DNA from 2 places in the Sanguibacter antarcticus genome. Region 1 is predicted to be linked to the other one. Evidence: riboswitches for the same ligand, from Rfam matches in the RefSeq annotation. Region 1 holds a riboswitch; the other holds the start of a gene.
The links. Region 1 has a riboswitch for S-adenosylmethionine ahead of ATL42_RS14765 (aminotransferase class V-fold PLP-dependent enzyme). Riboswitches for the same ligand answer to the same signal wherever they lie in the genome.

Region 1 (15,812 bases):
GGTTCAGCAACCACCACTCCCCCGACCCTCGGATGAACCCGACAGCACCAGCGCCCCAGGCAGCGGCGTCGACGGCGTCAGCGTTCATCTCCTGGGCGAAGGGGACAGCGACGATCTCGTTCATCGACTCGAGGAACGGCAGCCCGGGGGCCGTGCGCGTGACGAAGTAGTAGACGTTCGGAGAGTGCGCGATCATCTCGAGGTAGACGGCGACCATCGACTCCAGGGCGGCGCGCGGCGTGGTCGCCAGCTGCGCGGCCTCGCTCAGGGCGACGCTCATCTGCTCGACGACAGCCTCGCCGACAGCGAGCTGCAGGCCGGGCTTGTCGACGAAGTAGCGGTAGACGATGGACTTGGACGTCTTGGCGAACGTGGCGATCTCGTCCATGGAGACCTCGGGGCCCATCTGGTGCACGGCCTTGCGGGCAGCACGCACGAGAGCGATGCGTCGGGCAGCGCGGTGGTCGTCCCAGCGCGTGGAGCGACCATCGGTCGCCGGCTGGGGCTGGGGCATCTCGTCCGACCTCGCTGTCGAATCTCCTGTGACTGGACTCACGAAACTGACAGTATCAGGTACTGTGGGTTCTGGACACAGCCGTCCCGGACGATGCTCCGACCACGACGGCCCGCACATCTCGCGAGGAGACCCCGTGGCACTGCCCTCTAGCCCCACACCGCACCAGGTTCCCCCCACCCGCCTGACCGACGCGGTGATCGTCGGCGGGAACCGCATCCCCTTCGCCCGCGCCGGCGGAAAGTACGCGCACGTCAGCAACCAAGACATGTTCACCGCGGCGCTCGAAGGCCTCGTCGCACGGTTCGGTCTGCAGGGTGAGCGGATCGGCGAGGTCGTCGGAGGATCGGTGCTCAAGCACTCCCGCGACTTCAACCTCGTCCGCGAGTGCGTCCTCGGATCGTCGCTCTCCCCGCAGACTCCCGCGTACGACCTCCAGCAGGCCTGCGCGACAGGGCTCGAAGCCGTCATCAGCACGAGCAACAAGATCCGGCTCGGCCAGCTCGACTCCGCGATCGCCGGCGGCACCGACAGCATCTCCGACGCTCCCATCGCCCTGAGCGAGGGACTACGTCGCGCGATCCTCAAGGCGTCGCACGCCAAGACCCTCGGCGCCCGCGTCAAGGCGTTCGCCGCAGTGCGCCCCGCAGACTTCACCCCCGCAGCGCCCAGCACCGGCGAGCCGCGCACCGGCCTGTCGATGGGCGAGCACCAGGCGATCACCACCGCACGCTGGGGCGTGACCCGTGAGGCCCAGGACCAGATCGCGTTCAACAGCCACCACGGCCTCGCCGACGCGTACGACTCCGGGTTCTTCGACGACCTCGTCACCCCGTACAAGGGACTCACGCGCGACCAGAACCTGCGCGCCGACACCACCCTGGAGAAGCTCGGGACGCTCAAGCCGGCGTTCGGCACGTCCCTCAGCGCCCCCGCGACGATGACCGCCGGCAACTCGACACCGCTCACCGACGGCGCATCCGTCGTGCTGCTCGGGTCGCGAGCGTGGGCCGAGGCCCGTGACCTGCCCGTCCTCGCTCGCGTCGTCGACGGAGAGTCCGCCGCGGTGGACTACGTCCACGGCCGCGAGGGGCTCCTCATGGCGCCGGTCCACGCGGTGCCGCGCCTCCTCGCCCGCAACGGCCTCACCTTCGAGGACTTCGACTTCTTCGAGATCCACGAGGCCTTCGCGTCGACCGTCCTGTCGACGCTCGCCGCATGGGCAGACGACGAGTACTGCCGCACCGAGCTCGGCCTCGACGGAGCGTTCGGGACCCTCGACCGGTCGAAGCTCAACGTCCATGGTTCCTCGCTCGCCGCGGGGCACCCGTTCGCAGCCACCGGAGGCCGCATCGTCGCGACCGCCGCGAAGCTCGTCGCCGCGAAGGCGGCCGAGACCGGCCGCGTCTCGCGAGCACTCATCTCTGTCTGCGCCGCCGGAGGTCTGGGCGTCGCAGCCATCATCGAGTCCGCTGCGGCGGGCGCCGAGAGCACGGAAGAGGCAACCAAGTGAGCGACAAGTACATCTCCCTCGTCAACGGCGGCGTCACCGGCAACCTGGCGAAGAAGCTCGGGCTGCCGCGCCCGTCCGTCCTGCGTCGTCAGGTCACGGGCGCCCCGCTCGTCACCGGGCCGGTCCTCGTGCTCGGCGGCACCGTCGGGTCCGGCAAGGATGCTGACGCCGTCGCCCAGATCCTCGTGAGCGGCGAGCTCGGTGACGCCCTCGACGTGCGCCGGTCCGCCGACGGCGCCTCGAGCGTGCGGTGGGGCGCAGTCGTCGTCGTCCTCTCCGAAGCAGTGCACCCCGACGACCTCTCCGCGCCGGTGCGCGAGCTCGGTGGCGTCCTGCGAGCGCTCGCCCCCGGAGCCCGCGTCGTGACGATCTCCCGCGCCGCGCTCGCCGACGATGCCCCGGCTGTCGCGGCCGTGCGTCAGGGCATTGACGGGATCGTCCGGTCTGTCGCGAAGGAGCTGCGCGGAGGCGCGACCGGCAACGGGATCGTGCTCACGTCCGCGACCGACGGCGAGGTCCCCGTGACCGCGCCGTCCGTGCTCGGAGCCCTGCAGTTCTTCCTGTCGGCGAAGTCGGCGTTCGTCGACGGCCAGCTCCTCACGGTGTCCTCGTCCGGCGGGACGACGCCTGCGAGCTGGGACCGCCCGCTCGAGGGCCGTGTCGCGGTCGTCACCGGTGCCGCACGCGGCATCGGTGCTGCCATCGCGACGACGCTCGCGCGCGACGGCGCCAAGGTCGTCGTGGTCGACGTGCCCGCCGCGGGCGAGTCGCTCGCGACGGTCGCCAACCAGATCCGTGGCACCGCGCTCCAGCTCGACATCACGGCACCCGACGCGGGCGCGAAGATCATCGACCACGCCGTGGCGCGTCACGGCGGCATCGACATCGTCGTGCACAACGCCGGGATCACGCGGGACAAGCTGCTCGCCAACATGAAGCCCGAGACGTGGGACTCCGTCCTCGCGGTGAACATCGCGGCGCAGCTGCGGATCAACGAGACGCTCCTCGCCTCACCCGCGTTCGTCGACCAGCCACGCATCGTCTCGCTCGCCTCGACGAGCGGCATCGCCGGCAACCGTGGGCAGACGAACTACGCCGCGTCCAAGGGCGGGGTCATCGGCATGGTCCGGGCGACCGGACCGCTCATGGCGGCGACCGGCGGCGTCGCGAACGCTGTCGCGCCCGGGTTCATCGAGACAGAGATGACTGCACGGATCCCGTTCGCGACGCGCGAGGTGGCCCGACGTCTCAACTCGCTCCAGCAGGCAGGCCTTCCGGTCGACGTCGCTGAGGCCGTCGCGTTCTTCGCGTCGCCGGCCGCCGGGGGGATCAACGGGACCGTGCTGCGCGTCTGCGGCCAGAACCTCGTCGGAGCCTGACACCGTGGCGGACATGAACACCTCCAGCACGAGCGGCGACCGGCCCGCGCACGTCAAGACGCTCCCCGAGGTCCCTGGCCTCGGTGGGCTGTACGTGCGAGCGGTCGTGCCGAGCGCAGAACGGCTGCTCTCGAAGATTCCGGGACTGGGCGGTCTCGACGAGAGCGCCGAGCCCGGACGGTCGACCGTCGTGCTGCCCGACGTGACGTATCGCGTCGCCGACGTCGTCGCGGACCCCGAGCACCTGCTCGCCTACCAGCGACTCTTGGGCGAGCCCACCGACGACCACCTCCCTGCCGGGTTCGTGCACGTCCTCGCCTTCCCCGTGGCGATGGCACTCATGGTCCGTCCGGACTTCCCGCTGCCCGTCGCCGGGATGGTGCACCTCGCCAACGCCGTGCGCGTCTCGCGTCCCGTGCTCGCCGACGAGCACCTCGAGGTCCAGGCGTGGGCCGAGAACGCACGGCCCCACCGCAAGGGGACGCAGGTGGACCTCGTCACCGAGGTCTCTGCGCTCTCCGGAGCAGGGCACGCGCGCGAGGTCGTGTGGCGCGGGGTGTCGACGTATCTCGCGAAGGGTGCGGGGAGCGTCTCGGTCGTCGAGCCGGGTGCGCCGCAGGCGACCGCCAGCGCGGCTCGCGTGGCCGACGCGGAGGCAACCACTGAGCGCTTCCCGACCGCGCAGTGGCAGCTCGACGCCGGCACGGGTCGTCGGTACGCGGCAGTCTCCGGGGACCGGAACCCGATCCACCTCTCCGCACTGACCGCCAAGGCGTTCGGCTTCCCGAAGGCGATCGCGCACGGCATGTACACGGCCGCACGGGCACTGTCGGAGACCGGTGCGGGACAGGCCGGAGCATTCGAGTGGACCGTCGAGTTCGCCAAGCCGGTGCTGCTGCCCGGGAAGGTGGCGGTGGCGATCACGCGGAGCGAGAGCCCCGGTGACGGCTTCACGTATGTCGGCTGGAACGCTCGCAGCGGCAAGGAGCACTTCACAGGGACGGTCACGCCGGGCTAGGTGGTGGCGTCCTCCTCGAGGGCGCACAGAACCGTTCCCTGCTCCGCGCCAGATGCTCAGCACCTGGCGCGGAGCCAGTCGCTCTCCGTCGACGCGAGATCAGCTGCCACGCTCGCTCCCGGACCTTCGACACCTGGGGCGAGCTTGCCGTCGTAGGTGTTCCCGAGGCGGTCCTGGAACGCACCCGTGGTCACCGTGAGGCCTGCTCCGTCCGCCAGCTCGGTGTACGTGTTGCCGGTCGTGAACCCGCGCGTCCGGGAACCGAAGGTCCGTGCCGACGGCTCGCCGTAGAACGCGACCACGACCGCCTCACCGGCGCTCGCCGTCATCAGGCTGTGGCGGACAACGATCGACGGGGTGCGGATCTTGATCGGGCTCCCGGACCCACCGACGAGCACGTCGCCGTCGCCGAGGACCGTGTTGCCGTCGACCGCGAGCTCGCGCACGGTGCCGTCCGGCTCCTCCAGACCCAGCACCAGTCCGTCGGAGAGCAGCGGCGACGCCGCCACGATCATCGCGTCACCGTTCCCACCGGTGTTCAGGGAGACATCGACGACCCACCCGCACAGGTCCGCGTCGGCAAACGGTCGGATCGCAGCCACGCTCGCGTCGACGTAGGCCTCGACCAGAGCCGGGTCGTCGATCGGGAAAGACGGGAGAGTGAGGACAGCGACGTCGCCGTCGCGCTCGACGCTCGGGACCTCGGGACCGTCAGTGCCCAGCGCGTCCTTCTCCCACGAACGCACTTCGTCAGGTGTGCGGAACCGGCTGTGCAGGCCGCCCGCGACGGTCGCCAGGTCGTCGAGCATCGCGTGGACGTCGTCGAGCGAGGTCTCGGCCGTCACGCGCGCGATCGCATCCGCTCGAGCCGCCGTCCAGTCGCCTGAGCCCGCAAGGATGCCGTCGTCCAGAAGCTGGAGCGCCTCTGCGAGATACTCCTGCGAGGAGATCTTGGCGGTGATGTCCGGAGGGGTGACGTCCTCGGGTGTGACGTCCCCACCAGCACAGCCCGCAAGTCCCGGCGCGACGGCCATGACCGCGAGCATGAAGCAGACAGACCTGCGCACCGCGCTCCTCTCCGTGCTCGCTCCTCGTGAAGCAGGCTCTCACACCCGTGTGTGTCCGCTCGCGCCGTGGCTGAGCCACGTCGCGTCGGACGGTCGCCCGACGGGGCCGCTGGGCCGCCCGTCCGCACCGCGCACCGCGCGTGCCGCTGCCACCGCCGCAGCTCGTCCGGACCGTGTCGCCCCGATGGTCGACGCCCCGGCGCCGTAGCCGGCGAGGAAGATCCGACCGTCGCGCGGCACGTGCACACCGTCTGTCGCGATGGCGCCGCCGTGCTCGCGCAGGCGCAAGGGCGAGAGGTGGTCGACGGCCGGGCGGAACCCGGTCGCCCACAGGATCGCGTCCGCGCGGACCTCGGTCTCGCCGCCGGGCGCCGACGCGTCGGGGAAGACGACCCCGTGCTCGGTGATGCGTGTGAACATGCCGCGCGAGACGAGCACCCCGTCGTCGATGCCTTGCTGGTACTCCGGGGTCAGGGGCAGACCGGTCGCGCCGACGACGCTGAGCGTCGGCAGCCCGGCAGCGGTCCGTTCGCGGACGCGGCGCTCGACGTCGATGCCCCACTCGCGGTCGAACACCCGGTCGCCGAAGACGGGCGGGCGACGCGTCGCCCACGTCGTCGTCGCAACCTGCGCGAGCGGCAGGAGGAACTGCACGGCGGACGCGCCGCCCCCGACGACCACGACGTGCTGGCCGCGAAACTCGTCGACCGACCAGAAGTCGTGCGTGTGGAGCTGGCGCCCCTGGAAGAGCTCGCGGCCTGGGTAGTGCGGCCAGTACGGGCGGGTCCACGTGCCGGTCGCGCTGACGATCGTGCGGGTGCGCCACGTCCGCGGTGCTGCGAGCGTGCCCTCGGTCCCTGTGACGAGCAGGGGCGACGCGGGGTCGTCGGTCTCGGGGCGCACCGCGGTCACGGTGACGGGCCGGTGCACCGGGAGGCTGAACGTCTCCTCGTAGGTCCCGTAGTAGCGGGCGACCGCGGCGGACGCGGGCTCGGTCGGGTCCGGAGGCCCGATGGGCAGTCCGGGCAGGTCGTGGATGCCGTGCGCCGCGCCGAGGGTGAGGGACGGCCAGCGATGGCGCCACGCTCCCCCGGGGCCGTCGTTGGCGTCGAGGACGACGAAGTCACGCTCGGGCTCCAGGCCGAGACGCACCAGGTGGTAGGCGGCGGCGAGCCCGGCCTGACCGGCTCCGATGACCACGACGTCGAGCATGCGCACCTCAGATAGTTGATGAGTCAATCATCGGGGGAACGTCAGACTCCGCCAGGACATTCCCGGTCGAGGTCCGCTCGCTCCGACCTCGTGGGTGCCCTCCAGCGTGCGTGAGAAAGTGGGTCCATGGCGACAGACGACCTTCCCGACGACCCCCAGCGCCTCGAGCCCGAGGGATACGTCGAGAACGGCGTGTTCGACGGGACCGACCTGCGGGACGTCGACGCGTCGGGCTCGCGCATCATCGACTCCGAGTTCCGCGACGCCGACCTCTCCGGCACGAACCTCGGCTCCGCCCGGCTCATGGGCTGCACGTTCGACACGGTCAACGCGGACACCCTCGACGTCGCCTCCGGATCGTGGCTCGACGTGACCGTCCGCGCCAGCAGGCTCGGCGGCATCCAGGCCTACTCCGGCGACTGGTCCCGCGTGACGTTCCGCGACGTGAAGATCGACTACCTCAACCTCCGCGACGCGCGCCTGAGCGAGGTCCGCTTCGAGGACTGCGTCATCGGCGAGCTCGACCTCTCCCGTGTCCGGGCAGACGTCGTCGCTTTCCCCGGGACCCGCATCGACCAGCTCACCACGACCGCCACCCACCTCAAGCGCGTGGACCTCAGCGGGGCACGGCTCAGTGCCCTCACGGGCCTCGCCGGCCTCAAAGGAGCGACCATCAGCGAGGACCAGCTGCGCGACCTCGCACCGGCGCTCGCGGCGCACCTCGGCATCGTCGTCGCCGGGTGATCGGGTCTGACTCCCAGCATCCCGGCCGCACAGCAGACTCACCCAAACCACCCAGGAGCCCCTGATGAGTACGTTCCCCACCCTCGCCGTCACCGGCGCCACCGGTGCGCTCGGCGGCCGCGTCGCCCGGAACCTCGCTGAGCGCGACGTCCCGCAACGACTGCTGGTGCGCACCCCCGCGAAGGCTCCGCACCTCCCGCTGTGCACGGTGCACCCGTTCAGCTACAGCGACGAGGACGCCTCACGAGCCGCGCTCGCCGGCGTCGACACCCTGTTCATGGTGTCAGCCCCGGAGAGCCTCGAACGGCTCGACCAGCACCGGTCCTTCGTCGACGCCGCAGCCTCCGCGGGGGTGCAGCACATCGTGTACACGTCGTTCGTCGCAGCGGCGCCCGACGCAGTCTTCACCCTTGCGCGCGACCACCACGCCACCGAAGAGCACATCAAGGCCTCGGGCATGCGGTGGACGTTCCTCCGAGACAGCTTCTACATCGACTTCATGGAAGACCTGGTGGGAGACGACGGAGTCGTCCGCGGGCCGGCCGGCGACGGACGGGTCGCCGTCGTCACGCGCTCGGACGTGGCACGCGCCGCTGCTGCGGTCCTCACGACCCCGGCACCGCACGTCTCCCAGGTCTACGACCTCACCGGCCCGGAGTCGCTCACCCTCGCGGACGTCGCCGCGACCATCGCACGCGTCCGTGGCACCGACGTCCGGTTCCACGACGAGACGATCGACGAGGCCTACAGGTCGCGCGCCGGCTTCGACGCACCCGGGTGGCAGCTCGACGCATGGGTGAGCACCTACACGGCCATCGCCAGCAACGACATGGCTGCCGTCAGCACCGCTGTCGAGACCCTCACCGGGCGTGCACCCCAGTCTCTCGAGACGTATCTCACGCAGAACCCGCGGTAGCGCGGACCGTCAGCGCGTGCGTCGCGGCTCGGCGTGGGGCACGCAGCGGTGCCGAGTCGTCGACCCGAGCGCGTCGCCGACGTCGTCGAGCAAAAAAGGAGGTGGCCGACGGGACTGGTCGGCTACGGTCATCCCGCCGCACAGCCCGGGTGACGCACCCGGCCGGCACCGATCGAGAGAGGCAGCATGCACGCCGAGTTCCCCGTCCCCCTCCCGGGCGCAAAAGCGCCGACGCTCATGTGGGCGCACCCGCACGACGTCGACCAGCAGGCGCTCCAGCAGCTGCGCACCATCGCAGCGCTGCCGTGGGTCGAGGGCGTCCGCGTCATGCCAGACGTCCACCTCGGAAAGGGGGCGACCGTCGGATCCGTCATCGCGATGCGTGACGCCGTGTCGCCCAACGCCGTCGGCGTGGACATCGGCTGCGGCATGATCGGCGTCCGGACCTCGCTCACGGCGTCCGACCTGCCCGACGACCTCGGCCCGCTCCGCTCGGCGTTCGAGCGTGCTGTTCCGGTCGGCTTCCACTCGCACGGCTCGGCCGTCGACGTCAGCCGGCTCCGGCCCGTGCGCTCCGGCCCGGCGAGCGCCGCGTTCGTCTCGGGCACGGCCTCGCTGTGGGGCCGGTTCTCGACGCTCCACGGCGGGGTGCAGCAGCTCGAGGCGCGGGCACGCAAGCAGCTGGGGACGCTCGGCGGCGGCAACCACTTCATCGAGCTGTGCACCGACCAGGACGACCAGGTGTGGCTGCAGCTGCACTCCGGGTCGCGGAACATCGGCAAGGAGCTCGCGGAGCGCCACGTGTCGATCGCGAAGGGTCTGGACCACAACCTCACGCTGCCGGACAGGGACCTGGCCGTGTTCCTCGCGGGGACCCCGCAGATGGATGCGTACCTCACGGACCTGCGGTGGGCGCAGGAGTACGCGGCACGCTCGCGTGCGGTGATGATGGCGCTCGTCGTCGACGAGGTCCGGAAGGCCTTCGCCGGCGTGGTCGTGGAGTTCGACGAGGCGGTCAACGTCCACCACAACTACGTGGCGGTCGAGCAGATCGGCGGTGCGGAGCTCATCGTCACCCGCAAGGGTGCGATCCGGGCGGGGCTCGGCGACCTCGGGCTCATCCCCGGGTCGATGGGGACAGGCTCGTACATCGTGCGGGGGCTCGGGAACGACGCGTCGTTCCAGTCCGCGTCGCACGGCGCGGGCCGACGGATGTCCCGGACACGGGCGAAGAAGGAGTTCACGACGGACGACCTCGCGGCACAGACGTCAGGCGTCGAGTGCCGCAAGGACGCCGGCGTGGTCGACGAGATCCCCGCTGCCTACAAGGACCTCGACGCGGTCATCGCAGCGCAGTCTGACCTCGTCGAGGTGGTGGCGCGGCTTCGCACTCTCCTGTGCGTGAAGGGGTGAGCCGCGCCGGACGCCGCGACGGTGTCAGCAGCGCTCGTAGACGTAGTCGCTGTCAGAGGGGGTGACGAGGTCGAGATCACGCAGGATCATGTTGTCCGGGCGGCCGGGGCTCGCGCACGACTCGGCAAAGTCCCCGTCCTCGGGATACTCGATAGCGAAGACGTGGCTGCCATAGACGTCGGTGAAGTCGGAGCACTCTTCGTAGACTCCGCACTCTTCGGCGATCGCGAAGTCGAACCCGACCTCGTCGCGTCCGCGGGAGCCGAGCTCGGCCGTGTTCTTCTGCCCGACCTCGAGCCCGAGCGCGTGCCCGCGCTCGGTGTACAGCCGTGCGGTGGCGACGGCGTCGTCGATGTCGAGGGCGTCGTCGGAACGGAGGTAAGAGTCGAGGTTGTCGAACTCGATCGCGTCGAAGCCCTTGTCGGCGCACGACGTCATCGTGACGGCCATGATGTCAGCGATGGCTGTGCGCTTCGCGGCCGTGGACACGTCGAGGAGGTACTCGTCCGGCCATCCGGGGTCGGCGACCGGCTCGCCGTCGACGTGCAGGACGAGCTCGGGGTGGTCCTTGAGCCACGCGTCAGAGTCGTCGGACTGCGTCTGGAAGCCATTGATGTAGCAGATGTTGTACAGGCCTGGTGCGGGCTTGGAGGTGCTGTCGCGCACGACGAGGTTGACGCCTGCGGGCGGTGTGTAGGAACCGCCCAGCTGGTAGTCGCCGACCGCGTCGTCAGGGTACGCGGCGCTCACGACCACCTCGGCCGTCGCGACGGGCTCAACCACGACGGGCTCTGCGGGAGCGGCCTCGTCTGGGACGACGTCTTCGGGGAGGGCAGCGGGTACAGGTGCGGGGACCACATCATCCGGCACCGCGACCTCGACCGGCTCCGCGGTACCTTCATCTGTGGTGGCTTCCAGGTCGGCTGACTGGACAGGAGAGGGCTCAGGAGTAGCGTCCGCGGTCGCCGAGTCGGTTGCTGTTCCTGTCCCGGCTGCTGGCCACGGTATGGCTCTGACGTCCTCGCACGCAGTCAGTGCGAGGACGAGGGAACCGAGACACAGAGCATGGAGAACGCGGCGAGGAGTCGTAGAGTGCTTCATGCTCTCCACGATAAGCACACCTCATTGTAAAATCGACTAAACGAAGAAAAGCGACAGAGCGCTCAAGGGCGTCACGCAGGTGCCGGGCCGCACGCCGGGCCACCGGCTCCGAAGGCTGCGGCAGCAGTTCCGACGAGCCCCGTGAGCCCGGAGCCTGTGGGCAGTGGCCGGGGGTCGTCGACCACGGCCCAGCACCCGTCCACGATCTCGTAGCGGGCGACAGGCCCGGTGGACACGTAGGCATGGAGCGCGGTGACCAACCGGTCGACCTCGTCGAGGGTGGTGCCGACGCCGACGCTCGCGCGGACTGCACCCGCGTCGTAGCCGAGCCGGGCGAGGAGCGGGTGGGCGCAGAACCGGCCGTCGCGGACCCCGATGCCGTGCTCGGCAGACAGGTACGCAGCGACGAGCCCCGGGTCGTGGCCGACGACCGAGAAGGTCACGACACCGACCGGATCGACCGCGTCGGCCCAGGCCGTGACGATCTGGACCCCCGGGACGGTAGACAGCCCGTTGACCAGGCGGGTCCGCAGGGCGGCCTCGTGCCCGGCGAGCACACCCTCGGGGAGCGCGGCGAGCGCGTCGCAGGCCGCAGCGAGGGCGACCGCACCCACGACGTTGGGCGACCCTGCTTCGTGACGGGCGGGCGCATCGGTCCACACGACGTCACCGACGCCGACGTGGCGTACCGCGCCGCCCCCTGCGAGGTACGGCACACCAGCGTCGAGCCAGTCGCGGCGTCCCGCGAGGACACCGGACCCGAATGGTGCATAGGTCTTGTGCCCTGAGAAGGCAATGTAGTCCACGCCGGTCTCCGAGAGCGAGAAGCGGCGGTGCGGCACGAGCTGTGCGCCGTCGAGGACCACGCGCGCTCCGGCGGCGTGCACTGCGGCGACGACGTCCGCGACAGGGAGGGACTCCCCGGTGACGTTGGAGGCGCCGGTGACGGCGACGAGCGCATAGGGCGCGGCAGCGAGCTCCGCACGCAGGGCGGCGAGCGTTCCCGCGACGGACGTCTCGCCGACGAGGACAGTCGCTCCGCCGGCCGAGCGCTGCCACGGCAGGAGGTTCGCGTGGTGCTCGACGTCGAGGACGAGAACCCGTCCCGGCGCCCCGTCCGGGCCGTCGGGGATGCATCCGGCGAGAAGGTTGAGGGAGTCGGTGGTGTTGCGGGTGACGACGGTGACGTCGTCGGAGCGGGCGCCGACGAACGATCCGATGGCGCGGCGGCTCGCCTCGTACAAAGCCGTGGAGACCTGCGAGAGGTAGCCGGCGCCGCGGTGCACGCTCGCGTAGAGGGGTAGGACCTCGGTGACGCGGTCGGCGACAGCACACAGCGCCGGGGCGCTGGCGGCGCAGTCGAGATTGGCGTACGGGACGGTCCGGCCGTCGACGAGCGGGACGAGGGTGTCGGAGCCGACGACAGGGAGACAGCTCGCGACACCGGCTACTGGGACCAGCGCGGTCGCCGTGCGCTCGACGGCCGTGGTCTCGGAGCCTGTGCGATCGAGCGTGGTGGTGACAGACATGGCGAGTCCTTCGACGATCAGGGGACCGCTGTGCACCTGCGTGCGGTCCCGCGCTTGCCGGAGATCGACTGACTCCGGCCAGGTCTTCACCCGGGGCACCCCACCGCGGAAGGAGGGTTGCCGGCCAGCAAGCCGGGGCATTCTGCTGGCACTCGTGACCTGACTCAACGATCGGGGACAATCAGGTGCGTGTCAACGCACGAACCGGTAGCGTCTCACCATATGATCAGAGCGTCTCATTTTCAGGGTGGCGCGCGATCCTGAGACGCACGACCATCCAGAGCGGCTGAGTGACCTGGCACGACGACGCCGCAGCAACCCCCTCGGCCACCGAGGTGAGGGTGCTACCGCCCGGACCGATGGAACGACAGACGGAGGCACGAACATGACCTATGCAGGCGACCTCACCCCCCAGCAGGCCTGGGACCTTCTGCGCGACGACCCCCGCGCAGTGATCGTCGACGTGCGCACCGAGGCGGAGTGGCGCCAGATCGGCGTCCCCGACGTGAGCGAGCTCGACGGCCGCGACGTCACCTTCGTCGAGTGGGCTACCGCCACCGGGCCGAACGAGGACTTCGTCGCACAGGTCGCGGAGAAGACCGGGCTCCAGCCGGGCGACGACCGTCCGATCGCCTTCCTCTGCCGCTCGGGCAACCGCTCCATCGGCGCCGCCAGCGACGCGACAGCCGCCGGCTACGGCCCCGCGTACAACATCCTCGAAGGTTTCGAGGGCGACGTCGACGCCAACGGTCGACGCACCATCAACGGGTGGCTCCTGCGCGACCTCCCGTCGACCACGTACACCGGCACGGAGTGAACGCGGTGCCCGGCACGGCCGCCCCGCGGACGCTGCGCCCTGCGACGCTCGCCGTGCGCGGCGGGCAGGTCCGCTCGAACTTCGACGAGACGTCGGAGCCGATCTTCCTCACACAGGGCTACGTCTACGGCAGCGGCGCCGAGGCCGAGGCCGCCTTCAAGGGCGACCTCGACCGCTTCATCTACTCCCGCTACGGCAACCCGACCGTCCGCATGTTCGAGGAGCGGCTCCGCCTGCTCGACGGCGCCGAGGCCTGCTACGCGACGGCGACCGGCATGTCCGCCGTCTTCACGTCCCTCGCCGCCCTCGTGAAGTCCGGCTCCCGCATCGTGTCCGCACGGGCCCTCTTCGGGTCGACGGTCGTCATCTTCGACGAGATCTTCGCCGACTGGGGCGTCGTCGTCGACTACGTGGACGGTCACGAGACCGACCAGTGGGAGGCCGCCCTCGCCACGCCCGCCGACGTCGTCTTCTTCGAGACCCCGTCCAACCCCATGCAGGACATCGTCGACGTCCGACGCGTGTGCGAGCTCGCCCACGCGGCCGGCGCCGTCGTCGTCCTCGACAACGTCTTCGCGACCCCCGTCCTCCAGCAGCCCTTCGCGCTCGGCGCCGACGTGGTCGTCTACTCCGCCACGAAGCACATCGACGGCCAGGGCCGCGTGCTCGGCGGAGCGATCCTCGGCTCGAGGGAGTACATCGACGGACCGGTGCAGAAGTTCATCAGGAACACCGGGCCGTCGCTGAGCCCGTTCAACGCCTGGGTGCTCCTCAAGGGGCTCGAGACGCTGCCGCTGCGCGTCCATGCTCAGACGGCCGCCGCGCTGAAGGTCGCCGAGCACCTCGAGACGCTGCCTGGCATCACGCGTGTGCGGTACCCGTTCTTGCCGTCGCACCCGCAGCACGAGCTCGCCCGGTCGCAGCAGTCAGGCGGCGGCACGGTCGTGACCTTCGACCTCGCCGTGCCCGACGGCACCGACCCCGAGACCGCGAAGAAGCGGGCGTTCACGTTCCTCGACGCGCTCGAGGTCATCGACATCTCCAACAACCTCGGCGACGCGAAGTCGCTCGTCACGCACCCCGCGACCACGACCCACCGCAAGCTCGGCCCTGCCGGCCGCGCCGCGGTCGGCATCATGGAGACGACCGTGCGGCTGAGCATCGGCCTCGAAGACCCCCTCGACCTCATCGAGGACGTCGAGCGGGCCCTCGCGGCGACCTGACGGCGTGCTTCCGGAGCCTCGCCGCGACGACGCTGGGATCGTGCAGTAGTCGCCGAACGCCCCGGACACCGGCACCCACCTCGGGCACTTGTCTCGGGCTAGGGCTATTGACTGCCCGAGCCCGAGACAAGTGCCCGATCTCACCTGCACCTGCACCTGCACCGGCACCGGCACCGGCACCGGCGTGGGCCCGGCCAGTCAGGCCAGGGGGTTGCTCGGATGCGGACTCTTCAGGTGAGGTCGTACGCGTAGCAGAGGGACACCGGGTCCGTGGCGTACGGGCCGTAGTTGTCGATCAGGCTGTAGCCGCACGCCTCGTAGAGTGCGATCGCCTCGGGCTGGAGCATGCCGGTCTCGAGGACGAGCCGGTCGAGACCCGCGTCGCGCGCGTGCTCGTGCAGTGCCGCCATGACGAGCCTGGACAGGCCGCGGCGCCGAGCAGAGACACGGACGAAGACGCGCTTGATCTCCCCGGTGCGTCCCGCCCCGAGGTCGGGGTGCTCCCCCGTGATGTCCTGGACCGCGCCGCACGCGCTCGGCTCGCCGTCGACCCGGACGAGGACCATCGCGACGAGCCCGCGGCCGGTCGGCGGCGGTCCGGGCTCGCCGGAACCGTACCGACCACGGAGCTCGACCTGCTGCTCCCGCCGCAGGGCGTCGACCTCGGCGAGGTCCCACGGCACGGTCTCGACGACGGCGTCAGGCACCCCAGGAACTGTCACGACGAGCGGGCGATCAGGCGCGGACGAGCGAGCCGAGGACGGACGTGAAGAACTTCAGACCGTCCGTGCCCGCGCGGGGCCCCTGGACCGCAGCCGTCCCGAAACCGGACTCGACGGCGTGCTCGGGGTGCGGCATGAGGCCGACGACGTTGCCCGCCGCGTTCGTGATGCCGGCGATCCCGCGGCGCGACCCGTTGGGGTTGGCCCCCGCGTAGCGGACCACGACGCGACCCTCGCCCTCGAGCTCGTCGAGGGTGTGCTCGTCGGCGACGAACTGGCCGTCCTGGTTCTTCAGCGGGACGGTGATCTGCTCACCCTGGGTGTAGTCCCTGGTCCAGGCGGTCGTCGCGTTCTCCACGACGAGGGTCTGCTCGGTGCACAGGAACGCGAGGCCGTCGTTCTTCACCATGGAACCGGGGAGGAGGTGCGCCTCGGTGAGGATCTGGAACCCGTTGCAGATGCCGAGGACGGGCAGCCCGCCGTTCGCGGCGTCGACGAGGGTCTCCATGACGGGAGCGAAGCGCGAGATCGCACCGGCGCGCAGGTAGTCGCCGTACGAGAACCCACCGGGCAGGACGACCGCGTCGACGCCGTGCAGGTCGGCGTCGGCGTGCCACAGAGGGACGGCGATCCCGCCCGCGAGC
Region 2 (15,812 bases), 290 kb from region 1:
TGCGTCCAGCGGACCGTCATCGGAGCCGGGCGCGAGACGTCGCCCCAGAGGATGGACGGACGCGTGCAACGGGACCCGTAGGACTGGACCCAGCCGTTGCGCGTCACCGCGAACCCGTCGAGCAGCTCGGCGAAGTACTGGACCATGTCGTTGCGCTCGGCCTCGCCGTGGACGAGGACGTCGATCCCGATCTCCTCCTGGAGGTCGACCACGCGACCGATCTCTGCGCGCATCTCGTCCTCGTACGCCTCGAGCGACAGGTCGCCCTTCGCGTGCGCGGCGCGTGCCTTGCGGATCTCGACGGTCTGCGGGAACGACCCGATCGTCGTGGTCGGCAGGAGCGGGAGGCCGAGCCGGGCGGTCTGCGCGGTGCGGCGGTCCTCGACGGACCCGCGGTGGAAGTCGGCGTCCTTCAGTGCGGCGGTGCGGGCACGGACCGCGGTGTCGACGACCCCCGCGGCCTGGGCGCGGCTGGCGACGGCGTCGCTCGCGTCGAGAAGAGCCGCGTGGACCGACTCGCGTCCCTCGGCCAGGCCCTGGGCGAGCGTGACGACCTCGACGACCTTCTGGTCGGCGAACGCGAGCCACGACCGCAGCAGCGGGTCGAGGTCTGGCTCGTCGTCCGCGTCGTGCGGGACGTGCTGGAGCGACGTCGACGTGCCGACGGCGACCGCGGCCGCGCCGAGGCCCTCGAGCTGTTCGAGGATCTCGAGCTTCGCCGAGAGGTCGGCGCGCCAGATGTTGTGGCCGTCGATGACGCCGCCGACGAGCGTCTTCGTCTCCAGCCCTGCGACGGGACCTGTCGGCGCTGAACCCTTGACGAGGTCGATCGCGATCGCCTCGACGTCCGTGGCGGCGAGGACCGGGAGCGCGTCCTGGAGATCGCCGAACGGCGCACCCACGAGGATGGCCGGACGCTCGCCGCGCGGCAGCTCCGTGGCGAGCGCGCGGTACGCCTCTGTGAGGGCGGCGTGCACCTCGTCGAGCGGGACGTCGATCGTGTCGGTCACCAGACCTGGCTCGTCGAGCTGGACCCACGGGGCGCCGGCGGCAGCGAGCGAACGGAGCAGCTCGGCGTAGACCGGGAGGAGGTCGGCGAGGCGCGCGAGCGGCTGGAAGCCGGTGGGCGCGACGTCTGACGGCTTGCTCAGCAGGAGGAAGGTGACCGGGCCGACGATCACGGGTCGGGTGGTCACGCCTGCGGCCTGGGCCTCGACGAACTCACGGACGATGCGGTCCGAGGCGAGCCGGAACGCCGTCTCTGGGCCGATCTCGGGGACGAGGTAGTGGTAGTTCGTGTCCAACCACTTGGTCATCTCGAGCGGGGCGTCGTCGCCCGCGCCGCGCGCCACGGTGAAGTAGCCCGCGAGGTCGAGGGTCCCGTCGTCGTCCTGGAGGGAGGCGAACCGGGCCGGGACGGCGCCGACCGTGACCGCGGCGTCGAGCACCTGGTCGTAGAAGGAGAAGGAGCCGGGGACCGACGCGTCGTCGGCGCGCAGGCCGAGGGCGACGAGCCGGTCGCGCGTCGCTGCGCGCAGCGTGGCGGCCGTGGTCTCGAGCTCGGCCTCGTCGATGCGGCCCGCCCAGAAGGACTCGACCGCCCTCTTGAGCTCGCGTCGTGGGCCGATCCGGGGGTAGCCGAGGATGGTTCCTGCCGGAAAGGTCGGAAGTGTCGCATCGTGCTGGGCAGAGCTGTGCCCCTGAGGTGTCGTCATGGTCATCCCTAGTGAGTTGCCGCGATGAGCGGAGTGGTGTGCGGGGATGCGCCGACCCACGGCCCGCTGGCCAGGTCCGGACCGGCGCCGGGGAGGACCCCGGTCGTCTGTCCGCCGCCGAGGTGTACGCCCTCGAGCAGGTCAAGTGCGGCTTCGTGCTTGTTGAACGTATAGATGTGCAGGCCCGGGGCTCCGGCTGCGAGGACGGCACCGGCGAGCTCGACGCTCGCCCGGATGCCGAGTCTGTGGCGTGCGGCCGGGTCCGAGACGGCTTCGAGGTCTCGGACGAGGGCCGACGGCGCGGGGACGCCGGTGAGCGCCTCGACCCGCGCGAGGCGGGCCGGGTCGGTCATCGGCAGGATGCCCGCGAGGATGGGGAGCGTCACGCCGGCGTCGCGCGCCTCCGCGACGAAGTCGACGTACGACTCGGGCTGGTAGAAGAGCTGGGTCATCGCGAAGTCCGCGCCTGCCTCCTGCTTCTGCAGCAGGCGCGCGACCTCCTGGCTCCGGGTGGTCCCAGCAGCGTGGTTGCCGTCGAGGAACGTGGCGACCGCGATCGTCAGCGGGTGGGCGGCCGAGCGCAGCGCGGTCGACGGGTTCGACGCGCAGCGGCCGGCCTCGACCTCGCGCAGGAGGGCGACGAGCTCGTCGGAGGAGTGCACGCCCTCGGGGTGCGGCTCCCAGTCTGGCTGATCCGCCGGCGGGTCGCCGCGCAGCGCGAGGAAGCTGCGCACGCCCTCGGCGAGAAACTCGTCGATCACCTCGGCGACGTTGTTGCGCGACGCCCCGACGCAGGTCAGGTGGGCGATCGGCAGCACCGGGGTGTGCTGGATGAGGCGGCTGACGACGGTCCGGGCGGTGTTGCGGTCCGTGCCTGCGGCGCCGTACGTCACCGAGATGAAGTCGGGACGCGCGGCGACGAGCCGTTCTGCGGTCGCCCAGAACTTCGGGGCCGCGTCGGGGTTGCGCGGGGGCATGAGCTCGAACGACACGGTCGGACGCTGGCGTGCGGCGGGTCGCTGAAGGGTGGTCGGTGCAGTGCGGGAAGCCGTCATGGGTCGCTCCATCGGACCTGGCGTTAGCACCCGCACCCTCAGGAGGCTTCCATTGTGGGGGGTTGCTGCGGCGTCGACGAGCCAGGACTCTCGACCGCTCTGGATGGTTGATCCAGCGTAAGACGCATCCACCCTATGAGCAACACTCTGCTCATAGGGTGGGACGGTCGGGTGACGAGCGGCGTCAGGTCAGATCTCGACCTTGAGAGCCTGGCGCCACTTGAGCGCCGTGCCTCCCTGCATGACGGCCCGCTGGTAGACACGCTCGCCCAGACGGAGCAGGGCGTAGGCAGCGAGCATGCTCAGGCCGAGCGCGATCAACGGCTCCCACAGCGGCACGTCGCCGTCGAGCATCCTGATCGGCATCGCGATCGACGAGATCACCGGCACATAGCTGGCGACCGTCAACCACACGCCGTCGGCGAAGAGGCCGACGAACAGGGCGACCATGATGACTGTCGTGATCGGCCCCGTGTTGGACTGCAGGTCCTCGCTGCGGCTCGCGAGCGAACCGAGGACCGCCCACACCGCAGCCAGCGCCGTGAAGCCGACGACGAAGAACGCGATGAACCATCCCGACGCCCCGAGCAACCAGCCGAGGTCTGACGCGACGCCCGTGACGTTGACCGCGACGAGCGCGACGACCGCGAACACGGCGATCTGCGCGAACGCGAGGATCGAGTTGCCGATGACCTTGCCGTAGAGGAGCTGACGGATCGGGATCGCCGTCGCGAGGATCTCCACCACGCGGTTCTGCTTCTCCTCGAGGACCGAGTTGGCGATCGCCATGCCGAAGATGATCGCCGCCATGTAGAAGAGGAACGCGAACACGAAGCCGACCGCCGACTTGATCGCCTCGTTCTGCTCGCTGCTCTCGAGCAGCTCGGTCGTGACCTCCGACCCCGCGGTGAGCGCCTCGACGGTGGTGCCCGCGGCCTGTGCGTTCGCGGAGAGGACCGAGGTCGAGACGCTCTGCGCGAGCGCGGAGGACAACGTGCCGTCCACCTCGTCCAGCCCGACGACGACCCACCCGTCCGTGCCGGCGACGAGCGCCGCATCGACGTCCCCGTCGCGGACAGCCTGCCGTGCAGCGACCTCGTCGGAAACATCCTCTGCTGTGAGCGTGTCGCCGGAGTCGTCCGCCTCGATCGTGACCGCGCCGCCGGCGACGAGCTCGCGAGCCTCCCCCGAGCTCACAGCGACCGTGTAGTCCGACGTCCTGCTCCCGAGGAACCCGGACACCGCCACACCCCCGATGATGAGGACGAGAGTCAGCCCGGTCGAGAGGAGAAAGTTCCGGTCCGTGAGCTTCACCATGATCTCGCGGACCATGACGACGAGCCACGGGTTCTTCACCGCGGGCATGTCGTCCTCCGGCGCGCGCACAGGCCCGGCAGGCAGCGTCACCCTGGTCGTGCTCTGCGTCGTGCTGCTCATCGTGTGACCTCCCGGTAGATGTCCGACAACGACGCGACGATCGGCGTGAACTCGCTCAGCCCCCGACCGACGGCCTCCTGGAGGACCCGCTGCTGCGCGCCCTCGTCGTCGAGCTCGAGGACAGCGTGGGGGCCGTCCACGTCGACGACACGAACTCCGGGCACGCCGCGCAGCCAGCCCGCGTCGGGCGCCGTCGTGATGGAGAACTGACGTGGCCCGCGCGACCGCAGCTGCGCGCTCGTCCCGGACGCCATGACCTTGCCGTCCGACAAGACGACGAGCGAGTCGCACAACCGGTCGACGAGATCGAGCTGGTGGCTCGAGAAGAGCACCGGGACTCCCTCGCGCAGACGGTCCCGGAGAAGGTCGACCATCGAGTCGACCGCCACGGGGTCGAGGCCCGAGAACGGCTCGTCGAGGACGAGCGCCGTCGGACGGTGCAGCAGGGACGCGGTGATCTGCACGCGCTGCTGGTTGCCGAGCGACAACGACTCGAGCTTGTCCTTGAGCCGGTCGCCGAGACCGAAGCGCTCGAGCATGCGCGTCGCCTCCGATGCGGCGTCCTTGCGCGTCATGCCGCGCAGCTGGCCGAGGTACGTCAGCTGGTCGACGATGCCCTGCTTCGGGTAGAGCCCCCGCTCTTCCGGCATATAGCCGAAGCGCGTGCGGTCCGTGAGCGCGATCGGACGCCCGCCCCAGAGGACCTCGCCGCCGTGGACGGTCAGGACGCCCATGATCATGCGCATCGTCGTCGTCTTGCCGGCGCCGTTGGCACCGACGAACCCCGTCATGCGTCCGGGCTCGACCGTGAACGAGACATCGTCCACCGCCGTCGTCTCCCCGAAGCGCCGGGTCAGGTTCCTCACCTCGAGCGAGGGTGCGTCGTGCGTCATCGTCTGCCCTACCTTCCGTCACGCTCAGCCTAGGGACGGAGGCGCCCGCGCAACTCCCCCGTCAGGGGGAACGGTGCTGCCGCGGGTCCCGTGCCGGGTCCGCCGAGCGGTCGGGGCTCCTCCTCAGGGGGGAGGTCAGCCCGCCGACCGGCCGAGCTCGCGCTGGAGACCGTGGCGGTACGCGAAGATCACGGCCTGGACCCGGTCCCGGGAGTCCGTCTTGGCCAGGATGTTCGACACGTGGGTCTTGACCGTCGACTCGCCGAGGTACAGCCGAGCCGCGATCTCGGCGTTGGACAGGCCCTCGGCGAGGACCTCGAGCACCTGGAGCTCCCGCGGTGTGAGCAGCGCCGCGGCGCTCGGAGCCCTGCTCGTCCCTGACCGCACGACGACAGGCGCGGGAGCCGATGACCGACCGACCACGTCCCCCGGCCGAGGAGGCTGCACGAGCCGCGAGATCACCTTGAGCGTCGCCTCCGGCGCGAGCAGCGCGTGCCCCTCCGCCACAGCGTGCACCGCCTCGACCAGGTCGCTCGGGTCAGCGTTCTTGAGCAAGAACCCGCTCGCACCGGCCGCAAGAGCGTCGAACAGGTAGTCGTCCCGGTCGAAGGTCGTGAGGATGACGACCTTCGCGAGGCCGCGCGCCACGATCTCCTGCGTCGCGGCGATCCCGTCCATGACCGGCATCTGCACGTCCATGAGCACCACGTCGGCAGGACAGACCATCAGCGCGGCCAACGCCTCCTCGCCGTTGGCAGCCTGCCCCACCACCTCGATGTCCTCCTCGACAGACAGGACCATCGCGAAACCCGACCGGACCAGAGCATGGTCGTCGACGATCAGGACCCGGACCGGAGCCGGCGTGCCGGGGAGCGCACCGCTCGTCGGAGCAGCGGGCACGGTCATGAGTGATACCTCTCGGTCGGGGACGTCATCGGCAGCCGGACACGCACGCGCCACCCGGAGCCTGCCTGGCGCGGACCGATCTCGGCCTCGCCGTGATGGAGGTGGACGCGCTCGCGGATGCCACGCAGCCCATAGCCTGATCCGGCTGTGCCTGACCGCGGATGCCCGTCGTCGACGACCTCGACCTCGACCCACGGGTGCACAGGTGCGGTGCCTGCTGGATCGGTCGCCGGGTCGGTCGGCTGCGCGAGCGACGGACCGGAGCCGGTCCGGACGCTCAGCCTGACGTGCCGCGCGGTCGAGTGCCGCGCGACGTTGGACAGCGACTCCTGGACGGTGCGGAAGAGCGACAGCGAGACCGGTCCGGGCACCGCGGACACGGGCCCCGCACCTTCGACGACGGTGACGACCACGTCGAGACCAGCGGCGCGGTGGACCTCAGCGAGCTCGTCGAGGTCGGCGAGCCCCGGCTCGGGCGCGCGCTGCGGTCCGGACGGGCGGTCGGTGTCGGTCTCGCTGCGCAGGACACCGAGGAGGGAGCGCATGTCGCCGACGGCCTGACGGCTCGAGGACTCGATGGTCCGCAACGCGTCCGACGCAGCGTCTGGGTCGCGCGTCAGGACCGTGCGGGCTGCGCCTGCCTGCACACCGATGACCGAGACGTGGTGCGCGACGACGTCGTGCAGCTCGCGGGCGATGCGCAGCCGCTCGTCGACGACAGCGCGCCGGGCCAGCTCGTCCGACTGCTCCCGGATGCGGTCTGCCTGCTGAGCGAGCCGCTCGCGCTGGAGCGCGCTGCGCCACGACGCGCGACCGGCCGCGATCGCACCGCCGAAGTACGCAAGATTGACGATCGACGTATAGACGACCGCCGCCGTGAGCGGGGCGACCGGTCCGGCGAGGTCGTCCACGCCTGCCGGCAGCAGGTCGCTGTACCCCGACGCGAGCGTGAACGTGATGACGAGCCAGAGCGTCATCGTCAAGAGCACGAGCCCCATCGCGATCCACAGCATGCGGCGCTCGGGAGCCCACGCGACCGCAGCGTAGAGCGCCGCGAAGTAGGCGACCTGGAAGGAGATCGTGTACGCAGCGGACGGCGCCAGGTAGCTGAGGCCGAGGAAGAGCGCGCTCGACAGGAGCAGCACGGCGAGCGGGAACCGGCGGCGGACCGCGAGCGGGGCGACCATCACGACGGTGGCTGCGTACGCCTCCCACGTGCTCTCGTCGGCAGGGGCCTCGCTCATGCTCTTCGACATGACGAGCGCCACGAGGGCGACGACGGCGAGGGCGAGAGCGCCGTAGAGATCGTTCCGCTGCTCCGTGCGGGTCGGGCGCGGACGCTCCCAGAGAGGCTCGGCCGGGTCGTTGAGCCACGAGTTCAGCCGCTCCGTGACCGTCCTGTGCTGTGCGACAGCGCCAGGGACGACAGCGCCAGGGACGACAGCGACAGCGACGTCGGTGACAGCGACGTCGGTGACGGCGACGTCGGCGGGTGCGGCAGAGGCCGCCGCGATGGACTCAGGCATGGCAGGCACGCTACGCCACGTGGGGTCAGGGCTCGGTGGCCGCAGGTCCGGCGGGCGACGCACCGGACCGAGGACGGGTGAAGCGGGCGCGCCAGCGCTCCCACGGCGGGCTGGTCCGCCAGTTGACCGACAACGTGTGGAACGCCCAGGTGAAGCGTCGCCGGAACGCCGCCGGGCTCGCGAAGGTCCGGCCGGCGACCCCGACGACGAGCTCGCGGTCGTACCGGACACGCATCGTCGGGTCGAGCTGGAAGCTCAGGTCGATGTCGTCGTGGACCATCGGGTCGGTGCGGTGCACACGCTCCCGGACGCTCTCCCAGCACGACGCGCTGAGCGCCATGTTGGACCCCCACAGCGGGACGCCGGCCAGCGCCGCGTGGATGCCCCAGTAGTACCCGCGCATGTAGAAGACGCGCGCGACCCAGCCTCGCACCGGCGGCAGGTCGTAGAAGCGGCCCGGACCGGTGAGCGCCGACAACGACGGGTCCTCGGTGAACACGCGGTGCACGCGCTCGAGCCAGTCGGCAGGTGGGCGGGTGTCGGCGTCGCACCGGACGATGACGTCGCCGGTCGCCGCGTCGTATCCCCGCGCGGCCGCCGACGGGATGCCGCGCAGCGGCTCGTGCACCACGCGGGCGCCGTGCCGTGTCGCGACAGCGACGCTGTCGTCGCTCGAGCCGTTGTCGACGACGACGATCTCGGACGGGGCGAGCGTCTGGCTGGCGAGGAGCTGGAGGCACCGTTCCAGGTGGGGGGCGTCGTCGAGCACAGGGACGATGACCGACAGGCGGATCATGCGGACTCCTTGGTCAACGACCGGTCCGCGGTCCGGGTGTGCACGCTCGTCGCGAGCACGACGAGCAGGATCCCGCCGAGCAGCGAACCGGCAGCACCCGAGACGAGGTCTCCGAGCGTGTCCTCGTATCCCACGTTGATCCCGTCGTCGAAGTAGGTGTGGCCCGCCCACTCGCCGAGCTCCCAGAGCACCCCGAGCATCGCGCCGAGGGCCGTGGTCATGACGACCACGCCGGTGCGGTGGTGCGCCAGGGCGCCGTCGCTCGGGTCTGGGACGGCGTGGAACCGCACGAGCAGGAGGTACGTCGTCACTGCGAGCAGACCGTTCGCCACGAAGTGCACCACGAGATCGAGCGGCCCGACGACCTCGAAGACGTCGAAGACCGCGAACCAGCCACCGGCGAGGAGGGTGGTCCCCAGTGCGAGGTCGAGCGCGAGCGGCAGGACGAGCACGCGCGGCACGAGCAGGCCGAGAAGCACGAGGAGGAAGAGCGCTATCTCGACGGGCCCGAACCAGACGGCCGAGACGAGGATGCTCAGGGCTCCCAGGACACGCACCGAGTCGGCGAGGACGAGCGCGGTGCGCGGCAGGGCCGGTCCCACGTCTCGGTTCATGCGGTCACCCTAACCGAGGGGCGACGGACCGGCTCGTCCAGCGCGAGACCGGGACGAGCGCCTGCCGAGAGCTCTTCAGCCCCGCGGGTACCTGCTCACCGGGCGGCGGCGCGACGCGGTTCGGTCGGCGGGAACTCGCCGTCGTCCGAGCCGTCGTCGGCAGCGAAGAGCAGCTCGGAGAGCTGCAGCTGGACCGACTCGATCCGCGGGATGTCGTGGAGGACCACACCGGCCTTGTCGGTCGCGTCCGAGATGACGAGCGTGCCGCACCCGAGGAGACGGTCGACCAGGCCCATCTCATAGGCGATGTCGTTGATCCGGTACAGCGGGATGTCGCGGCCGGTGCGGGTGATGATGCCGCTGCGGGTGATGAGACGACGGTTGGTGATCGTGTACCGGGACGTGCTCCACCGCAAGAACGGGACGAACGCCCAGACGAGCACGGCGACGACCGCCAGGGCCACGACGGCGAGCTGCAGCCACAGCTGCGCTGCGACGCCGGGGATGAAGGCATATGCCGCCCCGACGGCGGCCAGCGCCAGGAGGAGGACGACGAGCGGGCCGAGGAGGGCTTTGACATGGGTGCGCAGGTCGAGGACGACGTGTTCGCCCTCGCCGAGCATCGAGGAGTGGCTCATGGCGTGCATCCTCCCATCAGGAGAGGGCGCGGCGATACCACTCCTTGTGTGCCTCTGTCAGGGAGAACGCTGTCTCGGGCGCGTCTCCGGCGAGGTTCCACGCGGGCTCGGCGTCGTACCAGTGGTCGAGGGTGACGAGCGCGAGCTGGTGCTCGCTCGCGGCGGCGGGGACGAGCACAGCCCGCGCCTGCTCGACGGTCACGGTCCGCGAGGGGACCGGGATGCCGAGGGCAGCCGAGAGCGCCTCGTGGATCTGGGCGATCGCGACAGGCTCGGGTGCCGCAGCGTGGAGCACCGAGCCCTTCTCGACATCCGGGTGCAGCGCGACCGCGGCGACGAGCCGGCCGAGGTCGTCGGCCGAGACGACCGAGATCCGGGCTCGTCCGGAGTCGATGGTCGCGCCGAGGCCTGCGGTGAGCTTCGCGAGCGCGGGCACGAACCAGCGGTCGCCTGCACCGTAGACGAGGTTGGGGCGCAGGACGACGCCGCCTGCGTCGCGGACGAGCCCCTCGGCTGCGTGCCGGTCGGAGCTGGCAGCCGACTCCGGGCGCGGCGGGACGTCGCCGACGCGGACACCGCGGTGCGGGCCGGTCCCGTAGACAGACGTGGTCGACACGTAGACGATCCGGGTGACGCCGGCGTCGTGCGCGGCGGCGACGAGGTTCGCCGTCCCGTCGATGTTGGTGGACTCGCTCAGTGCTGCGTCCTTGCCGACATAGGAGGCGGCGTGCACGACGACGTCGGCACCGACGAATGCGCCAGCGAGCGACGCGGGGTCGAGCAGGTCGACGGCGACCGTGGCGATCGTGCTCTCTGCGCCGTCGGTGCCTGCGGATCTGGCGACCGGTGTCCGCGACGCGGCCGTGACGACGACACCTGGACGCTCAGCGAGGGCTCGGGCGGAGTGCGAGCCGATGAAGCCGCTCGCACCGACCACGACGACCCGGGTCACAGGACTGCCCCCTGCACGACGGGCGAGGGGTCGCCGGCGTCGATGCCTGGAAGCGTGCTGTCGCCCGCGATGGAGGAGGCGTTGATGCCGGTGACCCGGCCTTCGGCGATCTCGCGACCGTTCTGCGAGAAGACGACGTCGAGGGTCGTGCCGTCGGCGCCGCGCACCGTGCGGAAGGAGACAGGTGGGTCGAACTCGGGGAACGAGTCGCACGTGAGGTCGACGGACCGGGCGGTGAGGAGCGGGAACGTGAGGTCGAACAGGTGGGTCATGGTGTGCAGGAGGAGCATCCCGGGGACGTGGTCGACGGGATGGTCGAAGAAGAAGGGGTTGGCGTGGTTGTAGCCGACGAGCCCCAGGTAGCCGTCGGGGGTCTCTCGGAGCTCTCGCACCGGGGTCGGGTCGTACCGTCGCACCACGTCGTGGGGGGCCGGTGCGCCGCGACGCAGCGCCCGGTAGTGGACGGGGGAGATGCAGCGCAGCTCGCCCGTGCCGACGGCGACCTTCTCTGTGCCCACATAGAACTCGAGGCTCGCCTCGAGCCCGCTGACGGTGCCCTTGCGCAGGGTCTCGCCGGTGACGACGAGGTGGGTCGTCAGCTCGAGCGGCCCGAACTCGGGGAACGCGACCCGGGCGTCCGGGAGCCAGGCGAAGGTCGTCTTCTGGAGCGTGAACGCCCAGTCGGTCGGGATGGCGTATCCGGAATGAGCCATGTAGAGGCCCATCTGGCGCAGAGCCTCGATGCACAGGGTGAGCGGGATCTCGGAGGTGTGCGGTGGGACGAGGACGTGACCACGGGAGATCTGCACGTCGAAGGCCCACTCGCGCTGGCTGATCTGGTGCGCGCCGGTGAGAAAAACTTCTGCTGCGGCGCGTCGATGGACCATTGACCGGTCGACCGGTCGGTCAAATGTAGGGTTGTGCGTGTCGCGCCAGGAAGTAGCCTCGTGGGTCATACGGTGATAATACCGAGCGGTGAGCGGCACCTGAGAATGGAGAGTCATGTCACGTCGAAGCGATCAACGGGCAGCGACCCGAGCCGGAATTCTTCAGGTCGCGGCTGAAGAGTTCGAGGCGCACGGGTACGTCGGGGCGTCCTTGGCGGACATCGCCGAGCGGCTCGGACTGACCAAGGGTGCGCTCTATTTCCACTACCCCTCCAAGGGGGACATCGCTCGGGCGATCGTCGCGAACTACTTCAACTCGTGGGAGCCGTTGGTCACGACGGCGGAAGCGCGAGGGAACGGTCCGCTGGAAGGGATCCGATGGCTGACCGGCGAGGTGGCCGTCGCCTACCGTGACGACATCCACATCCGGGCTGCTGTCCGTCTGGTCCGGGACCGTGCCGCGATCGACGTCGAGATGCCGACTCCGTTCGTCGACTGGATCAAGACGTCGCGGTACTTCCTCGAGAAGGCTGCCGAGGTCGGTGAGATCCGTAGCGACCTCGACCTGGATCGCGTGACGCTCATCTCTGTGGCTGCCTGGTTCGGTGTCCAGCAGGTGTCGCAGGACCTAGACTCCCGCGAGAGCCTCCAGTCGTTCACCGAGAGCCTGTGGGACCTGCTCCTGGACGGCATGAAGTAGCTGCCGGGCGGCCGGTTCGCAGCAGGACATGATGCTGCCGCGACCGGCTCCTCAGACCGCCTGCCGCAGTGCGACGGGGCACCCCACCAGGTGGTCGTCGACGAGCCCGCACGCCTGCATCGTGGCGTACGCGGTGATCGGCCCGACGAAGGCAAAACCGTGCGCTTTCAGGTCTTTCGCGAGGGCGACGGACCCCGGGGTGGACGCGGGGACGTCCATCCACAGCGGCGGTCGCTCGCTCGCGGGCTCCGCGGGGGCGTGCGACCAGACGAGGTCGTCCAGCGTGCGTCCCTGCTCGTGCAGCGCGACGACGGCTCGCGCGTTCGTGACCACCGCCCGGATCTTCGCCCGGTTGCGGATGATCGACGCGTCCTGCACGAGCCGCTCGACGTCGTCGTGCGTGAAACGGGCGACCACGTCGGGCTCGAAGCCCGCGAAGGCCTCGCGGAACGCCGGACGCTTGCGCAGGACGGTGAGCCACGACAGCCCGGACTGGAAGCCTTCGAGCGCGAGCCGCTCCAGCAGCTCAGGCTCGCCGTGGACCGGGACGCCCCACTCGGTGTCGTGATAGCTCGCGTAGAGCTCGTCGCCGTCGCCGAAGCAGCGTGCGCCGATCGTCGTGGTCTGGTCCTTCATCGACTGTCTCCCGTGTGTCGCTCGTGGTGCGCGTCGTGTGGTCCAACCATGCCCCTTCAGGGCGAGGTCTCAGGACACGCACAGCGACCCTGTGGACGAGGGAGCGCTCCACAGGTGCCCGCGACAGCCTCTCAGGCGCAGACGGCGAGCGGGTGAAAAATGCGGGCCGTAGTATTTTCGACGGAGCGAGGACGGTGCGTCCTGGATCGCCGCTGAATTTCACCCGCTAGAGTGCTGACACATTCGTCGAGACGATTTGTCAGAAAAAACTGTTAGGCACAGCAAAAACAAGCGAATTCCTCTGTTCCCCATGGATCGCTATCCTGAAGACCATGTCTCTTCGTGGCTCGATCGTCCTCCACGGCGGAGTTCTCTCCACCGGAACTCACCCCACGTCAGCCCCCGACGCCTCCCACCCCGACGGCTGGGTCGTCGTCGTCGACGGGACGGTCGCCGCCCTCGGCCACGGACACGTCCCCGACACGTGGGACCACGTCCCCCACGAGGACGTCGCCGGCCGCCGGATCGTGCCCGGGCTCGTCGACATCCACTGCCACGGCGCAGGCGGAGCGACCTTCGGCGCACGTCCAGAACCCTCCAGCACCCAGGCCGACGACGCCCTGCGCGCACTCGCCCACCACCGCTCCCACGGCACGACGACGACCGTCGCCAGCCTCGTCACCGCACCGATCGACACCCTCGCCGACGCGGTCGCAGCGCTCGCCGAGCTCGTCGAGCAAGGCGACCTCGCCGGGGTCCACCTCGAAGGACCATGGCTCAGCCCGCTGCACCGCGGGGCGCACGATCCCGCGCTCCTGCGCGACCCGGCGCTCCCTGAGGTCGACAGGCTGCTCACCGCCGCGGGCGGCGTCGTCCGCGTCGTCACCATCGCACCCGAGCTGACCGGCGGGCTCGAGGCCGTCCGGCGCATCGTCGGGCACGGCGCCGTCGCCGCGATCGGGCACACCGACGCCGACGCGAGCACCGCGCTCGCTGCCGTGGACGCAGGCTCGCGCCTCGCGACGCACCTGTTCAACGCGATGCCGCCCGTGCACCACCGACGGCCCGGTGCTGTGCTCGCCCTCCTCGAGGACGAGCGCGCGGTCGTCGAGCTCATCGCGGACGGTGTCCACCTCCATCCGCTGACGCTCGCGCACGCCGCCCGTTCCGCGGGCGCGGGGCGCACCGCGCTCGTCACCGACGCCATGGCTGCGACGGGCATGGCGGACGGCCCGTACTTGCTCGGGGGCCTCGCCGTCGACGTCCTCGACGGCGTCGCCCGGCTGCGCGAGGGCGGTGCGATCGCCGGCAGCACGCTCACTCTCGACGCAGCGCTGCGGTACGCGACGCTCGTCGCCGGCGTGCCGTTCGACGACGCCCTCGCCGCGGCGACCTCCGTGCCTGCCGGGGTCATCGGGCGCGACGACATCGGTCGCCTCGCCGTCGGGGCACGCGGTGACGTGGTCGTCCTCGACGACACCCTCACTGTCAGCGCGGTCTACCGGGGCGGCACGCTCGTCTGACCATGATCCTGCGCGGTCGGGGCTGGTCTCAGTGCCACCCGATCGACGGATCGCGGTGGAACACGAGACCCGCGGCGTCCCACCATCTGCCGTGCCGTGCGAGCGACGCCGCGAGGCGGTCGACGTTCTTCGGTGAGCCCCACGCGACCTCGGCGAGGGCCGGCAGGCGCGGCAGCAGCATCGTCGTCAGGTCGTCGAGGGTCCGCAGGGTCTCCGACCAGAGGCAGGCCTCGACGCCGACGACGGCCTCCGCCGGAACCCCGGGCAGCTCGTCGACCGGGTCCCACGCATAGGCGTCGCGGATGCTCACAGCCCCGGCCCACGTGAGACCGAGGGGGAAGTCGTCCGTGTACTTCTGGTCGAGGTACGCGTGGTTCGCCGGCGACGCCACGAACCGGACGTCCTGGGTGCGGGCCGCCTCGGCGAGGTGCGCTGTCTCGATCTCCCACGTCCAGTACTGCAGGCGTGTGCCTGCCGGGAGCGCCGCACCGGCTGCCTCCTGCCACAGGGCGAGCTTCTTCCCGTGGCGGGCGACGACCTCGCCCAGACGTTCCATGAAGGTCAGGTACTCCGCCCGGCCGAGCGTGAGGGTCTCGTCGCCGCCGAGGTGCAGGTAGTCGCCGAGGGTGTCGCGAGCGAGGCTGGCGACGACGTCCTCGACGAGCGCCCACGTGGCCGGTGACGTGAGGTGGACGGAGCTGAAGCCGACCTCGATCCCGGCGTAGGGCTCGCGAGGTGCCCCGTCCGGGCTCACCTCGGGGTAGGCCACCTGGGCGGCGTGCGTGTGGCCGGGCAGGTCGATCTCGGGGACGACGACGACGTGGCGCTCGAGCGCGTACTCCTGCAGGTGCCGGTAGTCGTCGCGCGTGAAGAAGCCGCCTGCGCCGCCGTCGGCGTCGTTCGACGCGCCGAGCGCGGTGAGCAGGGGGCGACCAGCGATCTCGAGGCGCCAGCCCTGGTCGTCGGACAGGTGCAGGTGGAGCTCGTTGAAGCGGTAGGCGGACGCGAGGTCGATGATCCGCTCGATGCTCGCGACGGGGAAGAAGTGCCGGGCGACGTCGATCATCACGCCGCGCACCGGGTACGCGGGGGCGTCCGAGCAGGAGAACGTGGGGACCGAGCCGTCGCGGACCGCCTGGTGGAGGGTCTGGACGGCGCGGTACGCGCCCGCCTCGTCGCCGGCGCGCAGGTCCCAGGCGGCCGGGTCGATGCTCAGCTCGTAGCCCTCGCTCGCGAGCGTGGGGTCGAGGGTGGCGGTGACAGCCGGGGGTGCGGAGGCGACAGGCGGGAGAGCGGCGCCCGCACCATCCGGCTCGGCTCCGCGCTGGGATGCGAGCCCTGATGCGAGCCCGGATGCGAGCCCGGACGTGAGCCCGGACGTGAGGCGGGACGCGCGCGGCGCCCAGGGAGCGAGGGCGAGGGCGAGCGCGTCGAGGGTCTCGCGCCGGGGTGGCGGGCCGCCCGGGTCGATCACCGTGAGGTGTCGCGGGGCCGGGAGCAGAGGGAGGGTCATCGGTGCTCGTTCTCGTCGTCG

Region 2: another riboswitch for S-adenosylmethionine. It lies ahead of ATL42_RS13285 (methylenetetrahydrofolate reductase); the one in region 1 lies ahead of ATL42_RS14765 (aminotransferase class V-fold PLP-dependent enzyme).

The regions. Positions count from the first base shown of each region.
Region 1 is NZ_PDJG01000001.1:3,226,276-3,242,087, reverse strand. Features, by position in the region: gene ATL42_RS14815 (TetR/AcrR family transcriptional regulator) at 1-514, opposite strand, end outside; gene ATL42_RS14810 (acetyl-CoA C-acetyltransferase) at 651-2,027, shown strand; gene ATL42_RS14805 (3-oxoacyl-ACP reductase) at 2,024-3,406, shown strand; gene ATL42_RS14800 (MaoC family dehydratase) at 3,420-4,424, shown strand; gene ATL42_RS14795 (S41 family peptidase) at 4,481-5,491, opposite strand; gene ATL42_RS14790 (FAD-dependent oxidoreductase) at 5,531-6,703, opposite strand; gene ATL42_RS14785 (pentapeptide repeat-containing protein) at 6,830-7,447, shown strand; gene ATL42_RS14780 (SDR family oxidoreductase) at 7,512-8,363, shown strand; gene ATL42_RS14775 (RtcB family protein) at 8,550-9,776, shown strand; gene ATL42_RS14770 (endo alpha-1,4 polygalactosaminidase) at 9,801-10,877, opposite strand; gene ATL42_RS14765 (aminotransferase class V-fold PLP-dependent enzyme) at 10,949-12,406, opposite strand; SAM riboswitch class IV at 12,452-12,566, opposite strand; SAM riboswitch class I at 12,677-12,772, shown strand; gene ATL42_RS14760 (rhodanese-like domain-containing protein) at 12,792-13,223, shown strand; gene ATL42_RS14755 (O-succinylhomoserine sulfhydrylase) at 13,220-14,446, shown strand; gene ATL42_RS14750 (GNAT family N-acetyltransferase) at 14,677-15,153, opposite strand; gene purQ (phosphoribosylformylglycinamidine synthase subunit PurQ) at 15,182-15,812, opposite strand, start outside.
Region 2 is NZ_PDJG01000001.1:2,933,736-2,949,547, forward strand. Features, by position in the region: gene metE (5-methyltetrahydropteroyltriglutamate--homocysteine S-methyltransferase) at 1-1,715, opposite strand, end outside; gene ATL42_RS13285 (methylenetetrahydrofolate reductase) at 1,724-2,770, opposite strand; SAM riboswitch class I at 2,776-2,880, opposite strand; gene ATL42_RS13290 (ABC transporter permease) at 2,960-4,207, opposite strand; gene ATL42_RS13295 (ABC transporter ATP-binding protein) at 4,204-5,100, opposite strand; gene ATL42_RS13300 (response regulator) at 5,236-6,006, opposite strand; gene ATL42_RS13305 (sensor histidine kinase) at 6,003-7,532, opposite strand; gene ATL42_RS13310 (glycosyltransferase family 2 protein) at 7,558-8,328, opposite strand; gene ATL42_RS13315 (DUF2238 domain-containing protein) at 8,325-8,942, opposite strand; gene ATL42_RS13320 (PH domain-containing protein) at 9,038-9,580, opposite strand; gene ATL42_RS13325 (NAD-dependent epimerase/dehydratase family protein) at 9,597-10,532, opposite strand; gene ATL42_RS13330 (AfsA-related hotdog domain-containing protein) at 10,529-11,488, opposite strand; gene ATL42_RS13335 (ScbR family autoregulator-binding transcription factor) at 11,535-12,119, shown strand; gene ATL42_RS13340 (DNA-3-methyladenine glycosylase I) at 12,171-12,755, opposite strand; gene nagA (N-acetylglucosamine-6-phosphate deacetylase) at 13,088-14,278, shown strand; gene ATL42_RS13350 (family 20 glycosylhydrolase) at 14,307-15,791, opposite strand.